DNA from 4 places in the Paraburkholderia sp. RL17-373-BIF-A genome. Region 4 is predicted to be linked to each of the others. Evidence: riboswitches for the same ligand, from Rfam matches in the RefSeq annotation. Region 4 holds a riboswitch; each other region holds the start of a gene.
The links. Region 4 has a riboswitch for cobalamin ahead of cobW (cobalamin biosynthesis protein CobW). Riboswitches for the same ligand answer to the same signal wherever they lie in the genome.
Positions count from the first base shown of each region.

Region 1 (4,401 bases), on a different contig from region 4:
GCGCTGGCCTGCGCGTTGAGCGACAGCACGCCGGCCGGCTGATATTGCATGACGCCTTGCGCGCGTGCGACGGCCGGCGTCAGTGCGAGCGCGGCAGGCGCGGCGCAGACGAGAGCGAAAGCGAGTGCACGTGCGGTGTTTTTCGTCATTGTTGGACTCCTTGCTTGAACAGGTTGTGCACGATCGGGGCAAGCGCCGCGCAATGGCACGGCGTTTGCGAGTCCCGTTTTTGAGTCCGTTAGGCGCTTGTAACCTGAGCTTGGTTCCCCGGTTTGACGTTGCTTTAACGTTTGCGTGTGCATGAATACGCGTCGCGCATCCATCAGGCATGCAAGCTCAAGCGAGCCGCTTGGTAATGAAGCGCCATTCGGCTTCGGTCACCGGCGTGATCGACAGGCGGTTGCCTTTGGCGAGCACGCGCATGTCCTTGAGTTCGTCATGCTCGCGCAGCGCGGCGAGCGGAATCAGCGGGATCTTCTTCTTGAACACCACATCGACGAGCACCCAGCGCGGCGTTTCCTGCGACGACTTCGCGTCGTAATAGGGACTCTTCTTATCGAACTGCGTGGGGTCCGGATACGCGGTGGACGATACCTCGGCGATACCCGCGATGCCGGGCTCGGGACAGCTCGAGTGATAGAACAGCACACCGTCGCCGACCTGCATCATGTCGCGCATGAAATTGCGCGCCTGATAGTTGCGCACGCCGGTCCACGGCAACGTGCGATGCGGTGCGTTGGCGAGATGATCGATGCTTGCTTCGTCCGGTTCGGACTTCATTAGCCAGTAGCGCATGAATCGAATTGAACGTTAAGGGGTTGAAGATGCGGAGAAAATCGGCGTACAAAAAACAGCGCCCAAAGAAAAACGGCACCGAACCGAAGTCCGATGCCGTTCTAAATAAGGTCCCCGCCTTAGCCGCTAGGCCGGCATCCTGAACCGGGGGTTCAGAATTGGTCGCAGTTAGCAACACTTCGGGTACATCAGACAGAGTGACGCGCACACCCGTGCTACAAATTTCCGCAACCGTGCACATGGCATTGGTTCAAGGAATATATGACCTTGGCGAACCAGGCAGGGAAGCTAAACCGATGAAGCTGAACTACCGATTGAACTCAAACGTTTGCTGAATCTTGCACGTCTTGTGCTCACGCACTCCGTTTGAATCCGCCGCCGATCTCAGGACCGGCAGCACGATAACACACGACACTTACTGCATGCTGTACTGCTCAATCACAGTACCTAACTGTTCGTTCATTTGATGCATTGTACGCCGGATTTCTTCAGCGGGAAATGCTTCTCCGTGTCTCACGCTCGATTGCAGTCTAAGCAGTTCCGATGCCAGCGACAGCGCAGCCATGACAGCAATGCGGTCCGTGCCGCGCACGTTGCTGTTATTGCGGATCTTCGACATTTCGGCGTCGACGCGTGCGACCGCTTCGAGCAGCGCCGCTTCCGTTTCCGGCGAGCAGGCGAGGCGATAGGGCACGCCGAGAATCGATACTTCGATCTGCTTGGTGGTCATGCATTTTCTCCGTGGCGGGTCACGTCGCTCTCAGCTTCGACTTCATGCTGAGCCGGCTCGAGCAGATCGAGCTGGTTGTCCGGCTCGCTGTTCGCGCGGGCACGCGGCAGCTTCTCGAGAATCGCATTCAGGCGCACCTGTGCGTCGTCGATCTTCGCCGATAGCGCGTCGCGTTCCGCCTGCAGCGCGTTACGTTCCTCGCGCAGCATCGCAAGTTCCGTGCGCGTGGCTTCGACTTCGGCGCGCGATTGGGCGAGCTGCTCTTCGAGCGCGAGTCGCGCTTCATTGTGGCGTTGGCTGATCGCAATCAGCTTGCCGATATTCTGTGAAAGTGTTTCGAGTTCGGTGAGCATGTGCTGCGTCCTCTAAAGACATCGCATTTTAGCGCGGAATGTCGCAGGTTCCGACAATTGTCTCGTTTCGAGACGTAACAACATCGCTTTGTGCAGGCTTTTATCGACCATATGATGAAAAAGTACTCACGCGTCGGACAATAGCCTGCACTTAACAGAACAGACGGCCCACGGTCCCGGCATTATTGACGGACCCCGAGGCCGCTCCTAAACTTGCCGCACTCTGGTGCCCGCGTGCGCTTTTCAACGGCGCGCGCAGTTAAACGGGAAGCAGGGCGCGCCGTTCACGTGAACGCGTCAACCTGCGCTGCCCCCGCAACGGTAAGCGACCGCATTCGTCATGCAAGTCGATTCTGATCGCGTGTTGGAAGTTCAACTCGCGAGTGTGCCACTGCGCGTCACGCGTGGGAAGGCGGAATCGATGTGTCGCCAGCCCGGATACCGGCCAGAGGGAGAGGCACGTCACGCGCGAAAATGTTAAATACGCGGGCGCCTCGTTACGCATCGGCCTGCGGGGAAGCGGGCCGCGCACGCTATCCACAGGACTTTCATCCCATGCTGTCCCCCTTCGCCCGCGCGGCGTTGCTCGCCTTCGCGGGCCTGCCGATCGTCGTGCCTGCGCAAGCTGCTCCTTCATCTTCTTCTTCGTCCTCGGCGGCGGATTCATCGGCCGCCGTGCCGTCTTCGGCGGTGCTGTCGCCCGTGGTGGTGACCGCGGAGCGCGGGCCGCAAGCACTCGCCGATGCGATCCCGCAGACGTCGCTGTTCGATCAGCAGGATATCGCCGACACCACCGCGACCGATTTGCCCGGCCTCCTGCAACTCGCGCCCGGCGCGCAAATCTCGCGTACAGGTGGCCCTGGTTCGACGACCAGCCTCTATTTGCGCGGCGCGTCGTCGACGCAATCGCTGCTGCTGATCGACGGCGTGCGGGTCGATTCGGTGAGCCTGGGTGCGCCGCAACTCGCGCAGATTCCGCTCGACCAGATCGATCACGTCGAGGTGGTGAACGGCAACGTGTCGGCGTTGTACGGCTCGGGCGCGATTGGCGGCGTGGTGCAGGTATTCACGAAAGAGGGCGGTGACCACCCGCCGCGTTTCAATTTTTCGCTGGGCTACGGCAGCTATCACACGCAGACGCAGCAGGCAGGCGTGAACGGCGCATTGGATAAAGACGGCAAGACGACCTTCAGCATTTCGCTCGCGCGGTCGAAGGACGACGGCTTCTCGTCGCTCAATCCACGTGAGGCGCCCAACGCCAATCCGAATGCGAACGGCTATCTGAACGAGAGCATCTCGGCTTCGCTGCGCCACAAGTTCAACGACAAATGGGATGCCGGCGCCAGCTACTTCCAGTCGAACGGCAACAACAGCTACGACAATGCGTACGGCGTGCCGACCGATCTGAACAACCTGTACAGCAAAGTGCGCCAGGTCTCGGTGTTCGCGAACGGCAGGCTGACCGACTGGTGGACGACGCACTTCATCGTCGCCGAAGGTGACGACCGCAGCGTGTCGAATACCAACGGCGTGTACAACGGCCGCTTCGATACCGACAATCGCCAGTACACATGGCAGAACGATTTCGCGCTGGCCGCGCAGCAGAAGTTGCAGGTCGGCTATGAGCATCTCGATCAGAGCCTCGATTCGGATACGTTCGCGGCGCCCGACCGGCATGTGGATTCGGGTTTCGTCGGCTATACGGGGCGCTTCGGGCGCAACCAGATTCAGGCCAACGTGCGGCGCGACCAGTATTCCGATTTCGGCGGAGCGAACAGTTACTATCTCGGCTATGGCTTCGACATCACCGGCCATTGGAAGGTGACCGCAAGCTATTCGGATTCGTTTCGCGCGCCGAGCTTCGACGATCTGTACTATCCGTTCAGCGGCAATCCGTTGATCCAACCGGAGCGCAGCCATTCGATCGAAGCCGCGCTGCAGTACGCATCGAATGCGCTCGGCGTGATGCGCCTGACCGCATTCCAGACGCGCTACGCGAATCTGATTAACTATGAGCAGGTGACGCCCGGTATCTATCTGGCACAGAACGTCGGCCATGCAAAGGTGCAGGGGCTCGAAGGATCGTGGAGCGGCCATGTCGGCAAGACGGACGTGCGCGCGTCGGTGACGCTGCAAAATCCCGTCGACCTCGACAACGATGCCGACCTCGTGCGGCGTGCGCGGCGCTTCGGGGCGCTGACGGTGAACCGCAGCATCGCCGCGTGGCGCGTCGGCGGCGAGTGGATCGTGAGCGGCCCGAGCAATGACAGCAGCGGCAAGCTGGGCGGCTATGGCGTGGTGAATCTGTCGGCGCGCTACAACATCACGAAAGCATGGTACGTGGCCGCGCAAATCCAGAATCTGTTGGACAAGGACTATGAAACGGCCTACTCGTATAACTCGCCGCGGCGCGGTGCGTATCTCACGGTTGGTTGGCAGCAGCAGTGAGCGAGTCGCTTCGCTAAGGTCGTGCGGATGAGCCGACACATGAGCCGACACGCGAGTTCGATGCCCGCGACACTG
Region 1 covers NZ_JARESO010000082.1:11,212-15,612, forward strand. The annotation lists gene P0D80_RS44390 (SIMPL domain-containing protein) at 1-149, opposite strand, end outside; gene P0D80_RS44395 (EVE domain-containing protein) at 337-795, opposite strand; RNA gene ssrS (6S RNA) at 903-1,084, opposite strand; gene P0D80_RS44405 (cell division protein ZapA) at 1,211-1,525, opposite strand; gene P0D80_RS44410 (ATPase) at 1,522-1,878, opposite strand; cobalamin riboswitch at 2,086-2,342, shown strand; gene P0D80_RS44415 (TonB-dependent receptor domain-containing protein) at 2,434-4,326, shown strand; gene P0D80_RS44420 (FecCD family ABC transporter permease) at 4,366-4,401, shown strand, end outside.
Region 1: linked by a shared signal. The riboswitch ahead of P0D80_RS44415 (TonB-dependent receptor domain-containing protein) and the one ahead of cobW (cobalamin biosynthesis protein CobW) in region 4 are both predicted to bind cobalamin.

Region 2 (4,401 bases), on a different contig from region 4:
CGCGCGCATTGCGTCCTCGCTCGCGTTGCCGGTGCAGGCGGCGAGATGCGTGTAGCCGTTCGCGCGCGCGACGTCGATACCCTGATGGATCGACGCGATATACGCCGAGCAGGAGAAAGGCCGCACGATACCGGTCGTGCCGAGAATCGACAACCCGCCGAGAATGCCGAGGCGCGGGTTCATCGTTTTCAGCGCGAGCGCTTCGCCGCCTTCCACACCGATCGTCACTTCGAAGCCGCCACCATACGCATGCTCCGCCGCGAGTTCGGCGAGATGCTCGGTCATCATTCTGCGCGGCACCGGGTTGATGGCGGGTTCGCCGACCGGCAGCGTCAATCCCGCACGCGTCACCGTGCCGACGCCCGGCCCCGCGCGAAATATCACGCCCGGTTCGGCGACGAGGCGCACGCGAGCGAAGACGACCGCGCCGTGCGTGACGTCGGGATCGTCGCCGGCGTCCTTGACGGTGCCGGCTTCGGCGCCGCCGCTGCCGTTGTCGATCAGGCGGCAGAACACCAGCGGCATTGGCACATGCTGGCCCTTCGGCAACACGATCTCCGCGACCTCGCTGACGACACCCGCGAGCAACAGACGCGCCGCCGCCAGCGACGTCGCGGTGGCGCAACTGCCGGTCGTGTAGCCGCTACGCAGCGGCGCGGGGTGTTCGGGCGTTTCTTCGCGCATCAGGGTTTTTGCGGTGAGTCGGTGTTGGTGGTGCTTGTGCCTTTCGTCGCTTTCGCTTCGTTCGTGACACTCGTGGAGCTCACGGCGTTCGTGGCACTCTTGGCGTTCGCGTCGTTCTTGGCGTTCGTGCCGGTCTTAACGTTGGTAGCGTTCGTGAAACTCTCGGCAGTCGCGGCGTCAATCGCGTTAGCGGTTCCAGCGGCGTTCACGTCCCCGCCCCCGACCGGCTTCGTCACCTCCAACAGCGTAATCGGCAACGCCTGCCGCCACGTATCGAAACCGCCGAGCGGTTGCGCATCCGCCAACGCGATCCGCGTCAACGTCCCGCCATGCCGCTCGCGCCATGCCACCAACGCCGCCTCGCCTTGCAACGTGACCGCATTGGCGACCAGCCGGCCGCCTTCGCGCAGCCTGGCCCAGCAAGCCTCCAGCACGCCCGGCGCCGTCGCGCCGCCGCCGATGAACACGGCGTCCGGCACCGGCAACCCCTGCAGCGCTTCAGGCGCGCGGCCCGCTACGAGTTGCAGTCCCGGCACGCCCAACGCGTCGCGATTGTGTTCGATAAAGCGTTGCCGCTCCGCGTGTCCTTCAATAGCGATCGCGCGGCAGGTGGCATGCGCGCGCATCCATTCGATGCCGATCGAGCCGCTGCCCGCGCCCACGTCCCACAGCAATTCGCCCGGCGTCGGCGCGAGGCGCGCGAGCGTGATCGCGCGCACGTCCCGCTTGGTCAACTGGCCGTCGTGGCGAAAGGCGTCGTCGGGCAAACCGCAGGTCAGCGGCAGACGCGGCGCGCCTTCAGTGGCACGGCAGTCGAGCGCGATCAGGTTCAGCGCGGCCACCTCGGCCGCGGACCACTGATCCGCGCGGCCGTCGATGCGCCGTTCCAACTCGCCGCCCAGGTGTTCCAGCACGCTCATGCGGGTCGCCCCGAAACCGCGTGCATTCAGTAGTTCCGCGAGCGCCGCGGGCGTGCGGCCGTCCGCGCTCAGCACGAACAGGCGCGCGCCGTCGTGCAGATGCGCGTTCAGCGTGGGCAACGGCCGGCCCACTAGCGACACCGTCGCGACGTCCTGCAACGGCCAGCCGAGGCGCGCGGCCGCGAGCGACAACGACGAGGGCGCGGGCAGCACCCGCAACTCCCCCGCCGGCAATTGCCGCGCGAGCGTCGCGCCGACGCCGAACAGCATCGGGTCGCCGCTCGCCAGCACGCACACGGCGCCACCGCGCTCGGCGAGCAGCGGCGCGAGATCGAACGGACGCGGCCACGCGGCACGGCGCGCGGCGAGGCGCGCGGGCAGCATCGCCAGATGGCGTTCGCCGCCGTACACCACTGATGCTTCCAGCAAAGCACGCCGCGCGGGCCTTCCCAAACCGGCGAAGCCGTCGTCACCTATGCCCACCACCGTCAGCCACGCCGGCATGCATCCGTCCTCATTCTGTGTCTTCAAATAATGCGCTGTGCCACGCCGATCAAAGCGTCCAGCCTCGTTGTGCTGTTCGAAAAAAGGCATAATACAGCCGCCGGTGCCCTTCGGGGCCGAAGAGGGAACACAGTGCCGCTGTGGCTGCCCCCGCAACTGTATGCAGCGAGTCCGCCTGCGCTCCGCGCCACTGGTTCGACCGGGAAGGCCGCGGCGGACCACGACCTGCCAGCCAGGAGACCTGCCGGCGAGACTGTTCGTGCCAGCCAACATCGGGCGGGGTGTACCGATGCCGCAGCAATGCCCGCCTCGCGGCTTGCTCGGGCCGTCGCGCGACGCTAAACCCGGTGTCCGTCTTGAATCAAGCTTCGCCTTCCACCGTTTTGTCCGACGCGGCTCTCACGCTGCGGCCCTCGGCGTGTCCGGGGCTGCTGCGCATCGTCGCCGCGCGCGACGGCGGGATTTGCCGGATCAAGTTGCCCGGCGGTGAGTTGAGCGCGGCGCAGGCTCGGGCGATCGCGCAGGCCAGCGCGCGGTACGCGGCCGGGGTGATCGGGCTGACCAATCGGGCGAATGTGCAGGTGCGTGGGGTGAAGCACGGTGACGAGGCGGCGTTGATTGCGGCTTTGGTCGATGCGGGTCTCGGGCCGATGCCGGCGACCGGCGCGGGGAACGCTGCGGATAGGACGGTGGCGGATAACGCTGTGGAGACGGGGATAGCGGACGCCGTGGATGCGGAAGGCGAGAACGCGACGGATGCAACCATCGCGAACGCAGTGAATACGGAAGCTGAGAGCGAGAGCGCTGCGGACGCACTCGCCGCAACCGCAACCGCAGCCGCAGCCGCAGCCGACGACGTGCGCAACGTAATGATCAGCCCCGCTGCCGGACGCGATCCGTACGCACTGTTCGACACGCGCCCGCTGTGCGCCGAGTTGCTCACGATGCTACAAAGCGAAGCGCGTTTCGCGGCGCTATCGCCGAAATTCGCGCTGCTGCTGGACGGCGGCGAGCGGCTCGCGAGAGTGGATCATCCGCATGACGTGTGGCTGGCGGCATCGCAAGAGGCGGATGGCGTGCGGTTCGTGTTCGGGTTGGCGGGTTGTCCGCCTGTTAGCGAGTCTGCTGGCCCTTTAGCACACAACGAGCGCATCGCACCGGACAAGCCCCACGCAGACGGCACAGGCGCATTAGCCGCGATACTTCCATCGCAAGTCACCGCACTAGTCCGCGCGCTGCTCCTCACATTCCTCGACCTCGCTGCCGCCGACGCCACGCGCATGCGCCATCTGCTAGCCGCGCATTCCGTCGATGCGTTACTGCATCACGCTCAGCGATATCTCGACTTCCCGCTGACGCAAAACGCGAAGCTGGCCAAGTGGCATCGCGTTGCACCAGCCGACGCCAGACTCCGCCTCGGCGCCCACGCTCAACGCGTGCCCGAAACCTGGCACGTCGGCGGCCAGCCGTCGCTCGGACGCCTCGACGCCGATACCCTTAACGGCCTCGCGACACTTTCGCAACAACACGGCAACGGCACGCTTCGCCTAACACCCTGGCAAAGCGTGCTGCTACCCGACATCGCCACGCATACCGTTCCGGCTGTGCTGTCCGCCCTAAACACGCTCGGTCTCGCCTGCGATCCCGCGCAAGCCATCACGCGCCTGATCGCGTGCGCGGGATCAACCGGCTGCGCGAAGGGCCTCGCCGACACCAAATCCGACGCGCTGCGCCTCGCGGCCCGCCTGCCTGCGGACGTCGACGTGCATCTGAGCGGCTGCTCGCGCTCGTGCGCCGCCGCGCATTGCGCACCGTACACGCTGCTCGGAGCCGCGCCCGGCCTCTATGACCTTTATCGACGCGACGGCCAGCCCGGTTTCGGCCAGTGCGTCGCGCGCCAACTGACAATCGGCCAGGCCGCCGACATGCTCGAACGCCTCGCCCGGAGTGACACCGATGCTTGATTACATTCGCGACGGTCAGGAGATCTATCGCCAATCCTTCGCGACGATTCGCGCGGAGGCCGACTTGTCGCGCATTCCCGCCGACCTCGAGAAACTCGCGGTGCGCGTGATCCACGCGTGCGGCATGGTCGACGTGATCGACGATCTGCAATCGTCCGCAGGCGCGGGCGCAGCGGGCCGCGCGGCGCTCGCGCAAGGCGCGCCGATCCTGTGCGATGCCGGCATGGTCGCGCAAGGCATCACGCGTGCGCGGCTGCCGGCGCACAACGAAGTCATCTGTACGCTCGCGCATCCGGACGTGCCGTCGCTCGCACGCGAACTCGGCAATA
Region 2 covers NZ_JARESO010000042.1:27,778-32,178, reverse strand. The annotation lists gene P0D80_RS35110 (cobalt-precorrin-5B (C(1))-methyltransferase) at 1-684, opposite strand, end outside; gene cbiE (precorrin-6y C5,15-methyltransferase (decarboxylating) subunit CbiE) at 684-2,108, opposite strand; cobalamin riboswitch at 2,193-2,371, shown strand; gene cobG (precorrin-3B synthase) at 2,456-4,072, shown strand; gene P0D80_RS35095 (precorrin-8X methylmutase) at 4,065-4,401, shown strand, end outside.
Region 2: linked by a shared signal. The riboswitch ahead of cobG (precorrin-3B synthase) and the one ahead of cobW (cobalamin biosynthesis protein CobW) in region 4 are both predicted to bind cobalamin.

Region 3 (4,401 bases), on a different contig from region 4:
GAAATTTGGGTAACTTTTTTTGAGGTATGCGAGGACGATTCTGTGCTAGGTGAGTGGAGTGCGCCACGCCGAATTTTTCAACTACGGAAAGGGCAATCCAGGTTGTCCCAAAGGTTCATGCAGTGCCCCGGAAATCACACCCAGCGATATTCTGTCCAGTCAGCGCAGAAAAAAACTCGCACGAGGCGGGCCAAGGCAGCCATGCTTGGAACGCGCAGATACGACGGGGGTTGCTGAGGGAGCTGGATAGTCCTCAGGGACAAGTGACTTTGCAGACAGAAAGGGGGAACCGGATTCGCCCGGAAGGTTCACGCGATATGGTTGCGGGTACTAGCGCTGTCGCGCGGACATTTCTGTGGGTCGCTGCTCAAGGACTTCAATCCAAGTGCGTGCCGGGTGTAACGCGTCCCTTGCTGACGTGATGAAAGAAAGTCCAGTTGAGCCACGGCTAGGCGGCAATGTGGTCAAGTACTCTCCACGACAAACTGCCGGTTCAGCATCCTCTCGCCATCTGGTTGAAAGTATTCATTTGGGCGCAGTGTCGCGCGCGCAAAGTTATCAACAGAAATTGTTCGCAAGCCTGTGGATAACCACCCCACAACCGCCCCAACTCCTTGACGCAGAACCCTTCTTGACCACTGCGCGCAAAGCACGGAGAGCGAAGTGCGAGAGCAAGACGCGGAGCGCAACCACCAAACCTGTTGCGCTCACCAAATCCAAAGCATCAAACCGACTTCACCGCCGACCTTCCCCCCACCCGCATAAACGCACTCCGCTCAACCAGCGCCCCAAACAGCAGCCCGATCGTCGCCCACATAATCGCCTGCATGCCCAGCGCCGCGACGCGGAATTTCCACAGCAGCACCGCCGGGAAAGCCTCCGGCACTTCGTTGATCGTGGGCATCGACAACTGCACCGCGGCGATGATCACGATGAACACCGCCGCCCCCACAATCGAGCCGTTCCACGCGCCAAGCTTCATAGCCGCACGGCGCCGCACCTTGAGCGAAAACACCATCGCGGCCAGCGATATCGCAATCATCAGGAAGAACAAACCCGTCCGCGTCCCAATCGTTTCAGGGTCGCCGACCGAAGGCGGGTTCGCCGGATACTTCAGATTCGGCACGACCGCCAGCGCAATGAACGCGCCAAGCGCAAGCCACGCGGACAACGCGCGCGGGCTCAATGCGCCCACTCGTCCATAGGCGTACGCGAACACCAGCGAGAACAGCCCGCCGAATGCCGCGCCGTAAGTCACCACGCCAGTCAACAGGCCGATACCCCGCTGCGTATCGCGGCTCACAATCTCGGGTTCAGCGGCCTCGCCCTTCGCGGCGTCGGCTTTTTCTTCAAACGAAATCGCCTGATTCACCTGCGGCTCGCCCACCACCCGGGCAAAGCCGAACGTGAGCAGTCCCGCGGCGATGCCTGCAAGCATCCCGCGTACCAACAATTTACCAACCATGGTCGACTCCGTTAGTGGCAGGGAAAGCCGAGCAGATGGCGGCCGTCGTGCACGAACTCATGCACGTACATGCCCGGCACCAGCGAGGTGGCGCCCTGTTCCGCACCCACGAAGTAAAGCGCGAGCAACAACAGCAAACCGCCGAACACGACCCAGGGCAACAACTCGCGCAGCGGAATCGGCGTGGGTTGAGCAACAGGCTGGTTGGCGGGATCGAAAACAGCGTCGTTCATGATGGACATCTCCTGGGGTAACGCGCCCCGATAGTCATTGCAGAGGATTGGTGCGAAGCTCAGGTCTGGCTTTCGGCTTGTGCTGCCGATTACAGTGGCGCGACCGCGCCGGGCTCTCACCGGCTTCCGCGCTTCGCAGTCCCGCTATTCTACGCGCTAAACTTCGGCACCCGGCAACGCAAAACGTACGCTTCATCCCGCTCGCGTTCGCCTTCGGGGCGCGGCTTCACAGGACATGAACAGAATGGACACTCGGCTGTTACTGATCAGCCACGCATCGACCGCCGCCCAGCGCGCAGGCCGTTTTCCCGCCGACGACCCGCTCGACGCCCGCGGCCTCGCCGAAGCCCAAGCGGCGCGTACGCGTCTGGAGATCGCGGACGACGCGGACGCTTTCGTCAGCCCGGCCGCCTGCACGCGCGAGACGGCAGCCGCCCTGGGCCTCGCGGCATCGGTCGACGCCGGTCTGGCGGATATGAACTACGGCGCATGGCAGGGGCGGCGGTTGGCCGACCTCGCTGCCAAAGCGCCGCAAGACCTCGCCGCATGGGCGCGCGATCCCGACGCCGCGCCGCACGGCGGCGAGTCGTTCAGTCAACTCGTGAAACGGGTAGGAGAATGGCTCGACGCGCTAAACGGCGCGAAGGATCGTGCACCGAATCATGCGCTCGACGTGATCGCCGTCACCCATGCGCCGGTGCTCCGGGCAGCGATCGTGCATGCGCTAGGGGCATCGCCCGCCGTGTTTCCGCGCATTGAAATCGCGCCGCTTTCGATGATCGAGTTACGGCGCTCGTCGCGCGGCTGGACATGGTGGCCGGCGTCACACTAGCCACCTTCGTGCGGCGGCTTACTTACCCGACACCACCAGACGCAGCTTGTTCGAACCGGTCGGCGTCAGCGTGATGTCGGTCCGCTTGCCCTTCGCACCCAGATAAAAGTGCTGACGTCCCGGCGAATTCTGATCGTGCGTGGCGTCCGGCAGACACGACGCGATGTCCGCTGCGACTGCTTGCAGCGCGTCGGCATTCGAACCGGCGTCGTGATGCGGCGTCCAGCTGCATTGATACGCACCGCGGCTCGCCGAACATTGCGCGTCGTCGCCGTAAGGTTGCGCGACGCCCTTGCCATCGTCCGGCGTCAATGAAGCGAGCCCGCCAGGGGCGGCCGCGACGATCCGTTTCAGTGAGGTACACGGGCTAGGCGCATCGTCGCCATATGCGCTGCCGGTCAGCAACGCGCCTAGCGATGCAGCGGCAAGCGCGGTGGCAAGTATTCGGATTCTATTCATGTCGGCGCGGTCCTTGAAGTCACTCACAGGTATTAGCGCGGTAGCACGCTTCGTGCCCATGCGCACTCACAGCCCAGTACCAAACAAAGCCGCCAGCCCCTGCGCCGAAGCAAAAATCCCCTTGGCATCGTGCCCGACACCATCGATCACATACGTCCGGTGCTTCGCCAATCCTTCCGGATGCCGCAACGCCATATAGCGCGCATAAGCCAGCCCGCGCCCGAGCCGGTGTTCCCCTTGCGTCAGCGCGGCGCATGAACGGTCGAGCGCCGGATGCTGCGGATCGCAATCCGCGCCGCCGAGCAGCACGGTGACGTCACGCTGCGCGTAACGCGCTTCGAGCGCTGCGGCAGAAGCCGCGTCGCCCGCATAGCCCGGCAAATCCTCGAGCCCATATTTCCAGCGATTGAACGACGGACACATCGCCCGATCGAACGCCGCGAATTCGCCGGACGCAACCGGCCGCATCGCATCGAAGTACACATACGACGAAGGATTCGCGACCACGTAGCGCAGCGCGATGCCGCCCGCCGCGAGCGGCGCCTCGTCGCGCGCCACCACCGCATAGCGCTGCACGACTTGTGCGCCGCCTGAGTGCCCCGCGATCACCACTTCGGCAAGCGACGCGAACTGCTCGCGCGAAGCAAGCGTATGCAGAATGGCGTCGAGCACATCGAACGAACTGATCGGCGCGGGACCTTCCGCGTTCTCCCCGCCCATCCAGCTCGTCCAGTCCCAATGCAACGTGGACGGCGGCACCTCGTGCGCCTCGACATCCGCCGTCGCGAGAAACTGCGGCACGATCAGCAGCGTATCGGCCGCACTGCCGCCGGCGAGCGCGCACGAACGCTGCGCGAGTTCGAAATACGTGTCGCCGTTGCGCAGGCGGCCATGAATCAGAATCACGGCGCGTTGGACTTCGCGCGTCGGCGCTAGCCAGTCGCCGTTCGAAAACACGGGCACGGTGCCGCTGCCGGCTTGCGTCGTGACGCTCAGATGCCGGCTTGCGACAACAGCGACCGGATGTTCATTCGGCGCGCGTTCGTCGTCTGTGATGAAAGGCTGGGTCATGCAATAGGCTCGTGGTTGATCAATGGGTGGCGGGCCTCGCCGCCGCGCCGCCCGACATGCGTCCGGCGCGCGTGAAGTACACCATCGCGAGCGACACGAAGCCGGCAAAAATCAGGTAGAACGCGGGCGTGAGACTGCTGCCGGTCACGCGCGTCAAGGCGGTGATGGTGAGCGGCGCCATGCCGCCGAACAGCGTCACCGCGATGTTGTACGAGAGCGCCACGCCCGCCGAACGGCTGCGCACCGGGAACAATGTCGCGAGCATGCCGGGATGCGCACCGGACATTGCGGCGAGGAACACCGTGGCGATCATCTGCGCGATGAACAGATGCCCCGGCGTC
Region 3 covers NZ_JARESO010000020.1:161,403-165,803, reverse strand. The annotation lists gene P0D80_RS24760 (CbtA family protein) at 725-1,465, opposite strand; gene P0D80_RS24755 (CbtB domain-containing protein) at 1,477-1,698, opposite strand; adenosylcobalamin (AdoCbl) riboswitch at 1,701-1,854, opposite strand; gene P0D80_RS24750 (histidine phosphatase family protein) at 1,943-2,530, shown strand; gene P0D80_RS24745 (hypothetical protein) at 2,549-2,989, opposite strand; gene P0D80_RS24740 (alpha/beta hydrolase) at 3,056-4,060, opposite strand; gene P0D80_RS24735 (MFS transporter) at 4,080-4,401, opposite strand, start outside.
Region 3: linked by a shared signal. The riboswitch ahead of P0D80_RS24755 (CbtB domain-containing protein) and the one ahead of cobW (cobalamin biosynthesis protein CobW) in region 4 are both predicted to bind cobalamin.

Region 4 (4,401 bases):
CATTGCGTATCCGTTCCGTCTGCGGGCGGCGTTGCAGCGTCGGCCTGCGCCGCCGCGCGCTCCAAGGCTAGCGACGCCACACCGCCGATCACCACGATCGCCGGCGAGCCGAGCCCGGCGCGCGCGACGGTGTCGGCGAATTCGTCGAGCCGCGCGAGCGCATGGCGTTGCTCGGGACGCGTGGCCGATTCGATCGCCGCGCACGGCGTGTCGGCGCTCATGCCGGCCGCGAGCAACGCGCCGACGATATCGTTGAGCCGCCGCATGCCCATGTAGATCACGAGCGTCATGCGGGTGGCCGCGAGCGCGGCCCAGTCCGGCTCGCCGCTGCCCGCGCCGTGTCCGGTGACGAACACCACGCCCTGCGCGTGATCGCGATGCGTGACGGGAATGCCGATCGCCGCGGGCGCCGCGATTCCCGCAGTAATGCCGTTGATGACTTCCACCTCGATGCCCGCCGCGTGCAGTGCCTGCTGTTCTTCGCCGCCACGGCCGAATACGAACGGATCGCCGCCTTTCAAACGCGCGACGCTGCGCCCGGCCCGCACATGTTCGAGCAACTGCGCGACGATGCCGTCCTGCGGCGTGGATGGATGGCCGCCGCGTTTGCCGACGTAGACGACGAGCGCGTCGGCGCGCGCGAACTGCAGCACCTCGGGATTCACCAGATCGTCGACCAGCACCACGTCGGCCTGCGCCAATGCACGGGTGGCCTTGATGGTCATGAGTTCGACGTCGCCGGGGCCGGCGCCGATCAGCCAGGCGCGGGTCATCGCGGCGTGCATGGCGAGCGCCATGTCGTGACAAGCGGAAAGGGGTAAAGCGCGGACGGTCGCCAGGCGGCGGACTTTGGGGTCATGCGGTACGACGGATTCAGGCACGGCGCAATGTGTGGCGCGTAGCGATTCCAGCCGGAATCCGCATACGTGGACACACTATGTCGTGCTTCAGCGCCTTCACATCCGTCCCTCGCGGATTCCGGCTGCCGGCGGCGCGATGTTGCCCTGAGGTTCGCCGCCTCCGCGTCTGGCCGGTATCCGGGCTGGCGGCCTCATGCGCTTTGCCTTCCCGTCCACATTCGCTGGAATGTGCTGGACAGTGGCATCGAAAAAACGCATGCGCGGCGCAAGACAACTCAAGATTGCGCCGCAGGTCGCTTACCGTTGCGGGGACAGCACAGGTTGAGCGCATGGAGCGCCGCCTGTTTCCCGTTTAACTGCACACGCGAATGCATGTGCGGGCACCAAACGCGCGCATACGATAGCACATGGCGCCCCGCCCGATAAGCGCTTGCGGCTTGCGGTTCCTTGACGGCACCGGGCCGCGGGCCTACACTCGCACGCACTTTGGTGCTCGTATGCGCGCTCGTGCGCATGCAGTTAAACGGGAAACAGGGTGCCCACCTGCCATGGATCGGGTCAACCTGTGCTGCCCCCGCAACGGTAAGCGAAATGTGGTGCTAAGTTCAGTTCATTAGCGCCGCGGAGCCGGCTTCGATGTCCACGCGCAAGGCCGCGTCGGCATATCACCACTGGGCGAGAAATCACTCGCCCGGGAAGGGGAAGCGGCGCTTTCGCCAGCCCGGATACCGGCCAGAATACGAAGGACGAACGCCGCGGGGATGCGGCGCTGCGTTCATGACCTCATTCCCGCTTTCTGTTTTTCTGTTGTCGCGGCAACGCCGTCGTTCGTCCCCGTGTTTTGTTATCGTCGTGGCTGGCCGGGCCTGTGCCTCGTTTTGCCCGGCGTAGGCAGATGGCCATACAGACACAGCGGCGTGCGCGTGCAACTCCTACGGATGGACCTCACGATGCAAACTCAAATGCGCAAGATCCCCGTCACCATCGTCACGGGCTTTCTCGGCAGCGGCAAGACCACGCTGCTGCGGCATATTCTTCAGCATGCGGGCGGCAAGCGCATCGCGGTGATCGTCAACGAGTTCGGCGAACTCGGCATCGACGGGGAAATCCTCAAGGGTTGCGGCATAGGTTGCGATGAAAACGGTGTCGAAACCGAAGGCCAACTGTATGAACTCGCGAACGGCTGCTTGTGCTGCACCGTGCAGGAAGAGTTTTTTCCGGTGATGGAAAAGCTCGTGGAACGCCGCGATCAGATCGATCACGTGCTGATCGAGACGTCGGGTCTCGCGTTGCCGAAGCCGCTGGTGCAGGCCTTCAACTGGCCGCAGATCAAGAACAGTTTCACCGTCGATGCCGTGGTCACCGTGGTGGACGGCCCGGCCGCCGCGAGCGGTCAGTTTGCCGACAACCCCGTCGCCGTGGATGCGCAACGCAAGGCCGATCCGAATCTCGATCACGAGTCGCCGTTGCACGAACTGTTTGAAGATCAGTTGTCCGCGGCCGATCTGGTGATTCTGAACAAGACGGATTTGCTCGACGACGCGCAGCAAAGCGCGGTTGAAGTGTTGCTCCGCGAGGAGATTCCGCCGCAAGTGAAGATCGTGCGCGCGCACATGGGGCAACTCGATCTGCACACGTTGCTGGGCCTCGAAGCGGCCTCGGAAGACACGATCCACTTGCGCCACGATCACCACGGTTCCGCCGACGACGCCGACCACCATCATGACGAATTCGACTCGGTGGTCGTGCAGGCGAATGTGTCGTCGCGCGAAGCGGTGATCGCTGCGTTGCAGCGTCTGGTCGAAACGAACACGATTTACCGCGTCAAAGGTTTCGCGGCGCTGCCGGGCGCGGCGATGCGTCTCGTGATCCAGGGCGTGGGCCGGCGCTTCGACAGCTATTTCGATCGACGCTGGCAGGCCGGCGAAAGCGGCCCGAGCCGCTTCGTGCTGATCGGCGAGGATCTCGATCAGGCCGCGTTGCAGCGCGCGTTCGACGCGGCGCTCGGCGTGCCGTCGAGCGCCGAAACGCAACAGGCGTAAGCGCTCATGCATCTGCTGCGTACCACGCCCGGCGGTTTTGTCGACGATACGCAAGGCGTGATCCGTATCGATCAGCAGCCCGCGGATATCGTGGTGCTCAGCTCCGCCGATACCACGCTGTCGCTGCTGGCGAGCGTTTTTCCGCGCCTGGGTGAGGGCTTCCCGAGCGTGCGGCTCGCGAACGTCACGTATTTGCGGCAATCGGCGTCGGTCGATTTCTATGTCGAAGACGTCTTGCAGCATGCACGCGTGGTGGTGGTCGATCACCTCGGCGGCGAGGCGTATTGGCCTTACGGCATCGAGCAGGTGGTGGCGCTCGCCGAGCGCAAGCAGCAGACGCTCGCGATGTTTTCCGGCGATCTGCAGGAAGATCCGAACCTGCTCGCGCGCAGCACCGCGAGCGCCGATCTGTGCCATCAGCTGTGGCGCTATCTGCGTGAAGGCGGCCCACAAAATGCCGAGGCGTTCCTGCGCTGTATCGCGCACCGTGTCTGCGGGTGGGGACGCGAACCGGCGCCGCCGCGCGCGTTGCCCGCCGCGACGCTCTACCATCCCGAGCGTGACACGCCGACGGTTGCCGATTGGCAGGCGCGCTGGCGGCGGGACGCGCCGGTCGCGGCGATCCTGTTCTACAAGGCGCATCTGCAGGCGGCCAATACGGCCGTGTTCGATGCGCTGATCGACGCGCTCGAATCGCAAGGTCTGAATCCGCTGCCGATCGCGATTACTTCGCTGAAAGATGCGATGAGCCGAGACGTCGTGCAGTCGCTGTGCGCGCAGCACGAGGTCGCGTTGGTGCTGAACACGACCGCCTTCGCCGCGTCCGCGATCGACGACCCCGAGCCACTTGCGCTCGCCGGCGACGCTCCGGTGTTCCAGGTGATCCTGAGCGGCGGCAATCGCGAGGATTGGGTCAAGGACAATCAAGGCCTCAATTCGCGCGATATCGCCATGCATATCGCGCTTCCGGAAGTGGATGGCCGCATCATCACGCGCGCGATCAGTTTCAAGGGACTCGCGTACCGTTGTCCTCACACTCAGGTCGACGTGGTGCGTTATCAGCCTGACGCCGAACGAGTGGGCTTTCTCGCTGAACTGAGCCGGCGCTGGTGCCGTCTGCGTTCATTCGATAACGCGGACAAGAAACTCGCGCTGATCCTCGCCAACTATCCGATGAGCGAAGGGCGCATCGGCAATGGCGTGGGCCTCGATACGCCCGCCTCGGTGGTCGGCATTCTGTCGATGCTGCGCGCCGAGGGCTATCGTCTCACCGACTTGCCCGCGAACGGCGACGCGTTGTTGAAGAAGCTCACCGAAGGCGTGACCAACGATCCGGTCGTGCGCGATCTGCGTCCCGCGCTGCAAAGCCTCGCGCTCGACGACTATCTCGGGCACTTCAATGCGTTGCCCGCCGAGGCGCGCCAGGCGCTGAACGCGCGTTGGGGTACGCCCGAACAGGACCCGACGCTGCGACGCGGCCGCTTCATGATCGCGGGCTG
Region 4 covers NZ_JARESO010000078.1:5,394-9,794, reverse strand. The annotation lists gene P0D80_RS43790 (cobalamin biosynthesis protein) at 1-3, opposite strand, end outside; gene cobA (uroporphyrinogen-III C-methyltransferase) at 1-773, opposite strand, end outside; cobalamin riboswitch at 1,012-1,263, opposite strand; cobalamin riboswitch at 1,331-1,611, shown strand; gene cobW (cobalamin biosynthesis protein CobW) at 1,811-2,902, shown strand; gene cobN (cobaltochelatase subunit CobN) at 2,909-4,401, shown strand, end outside.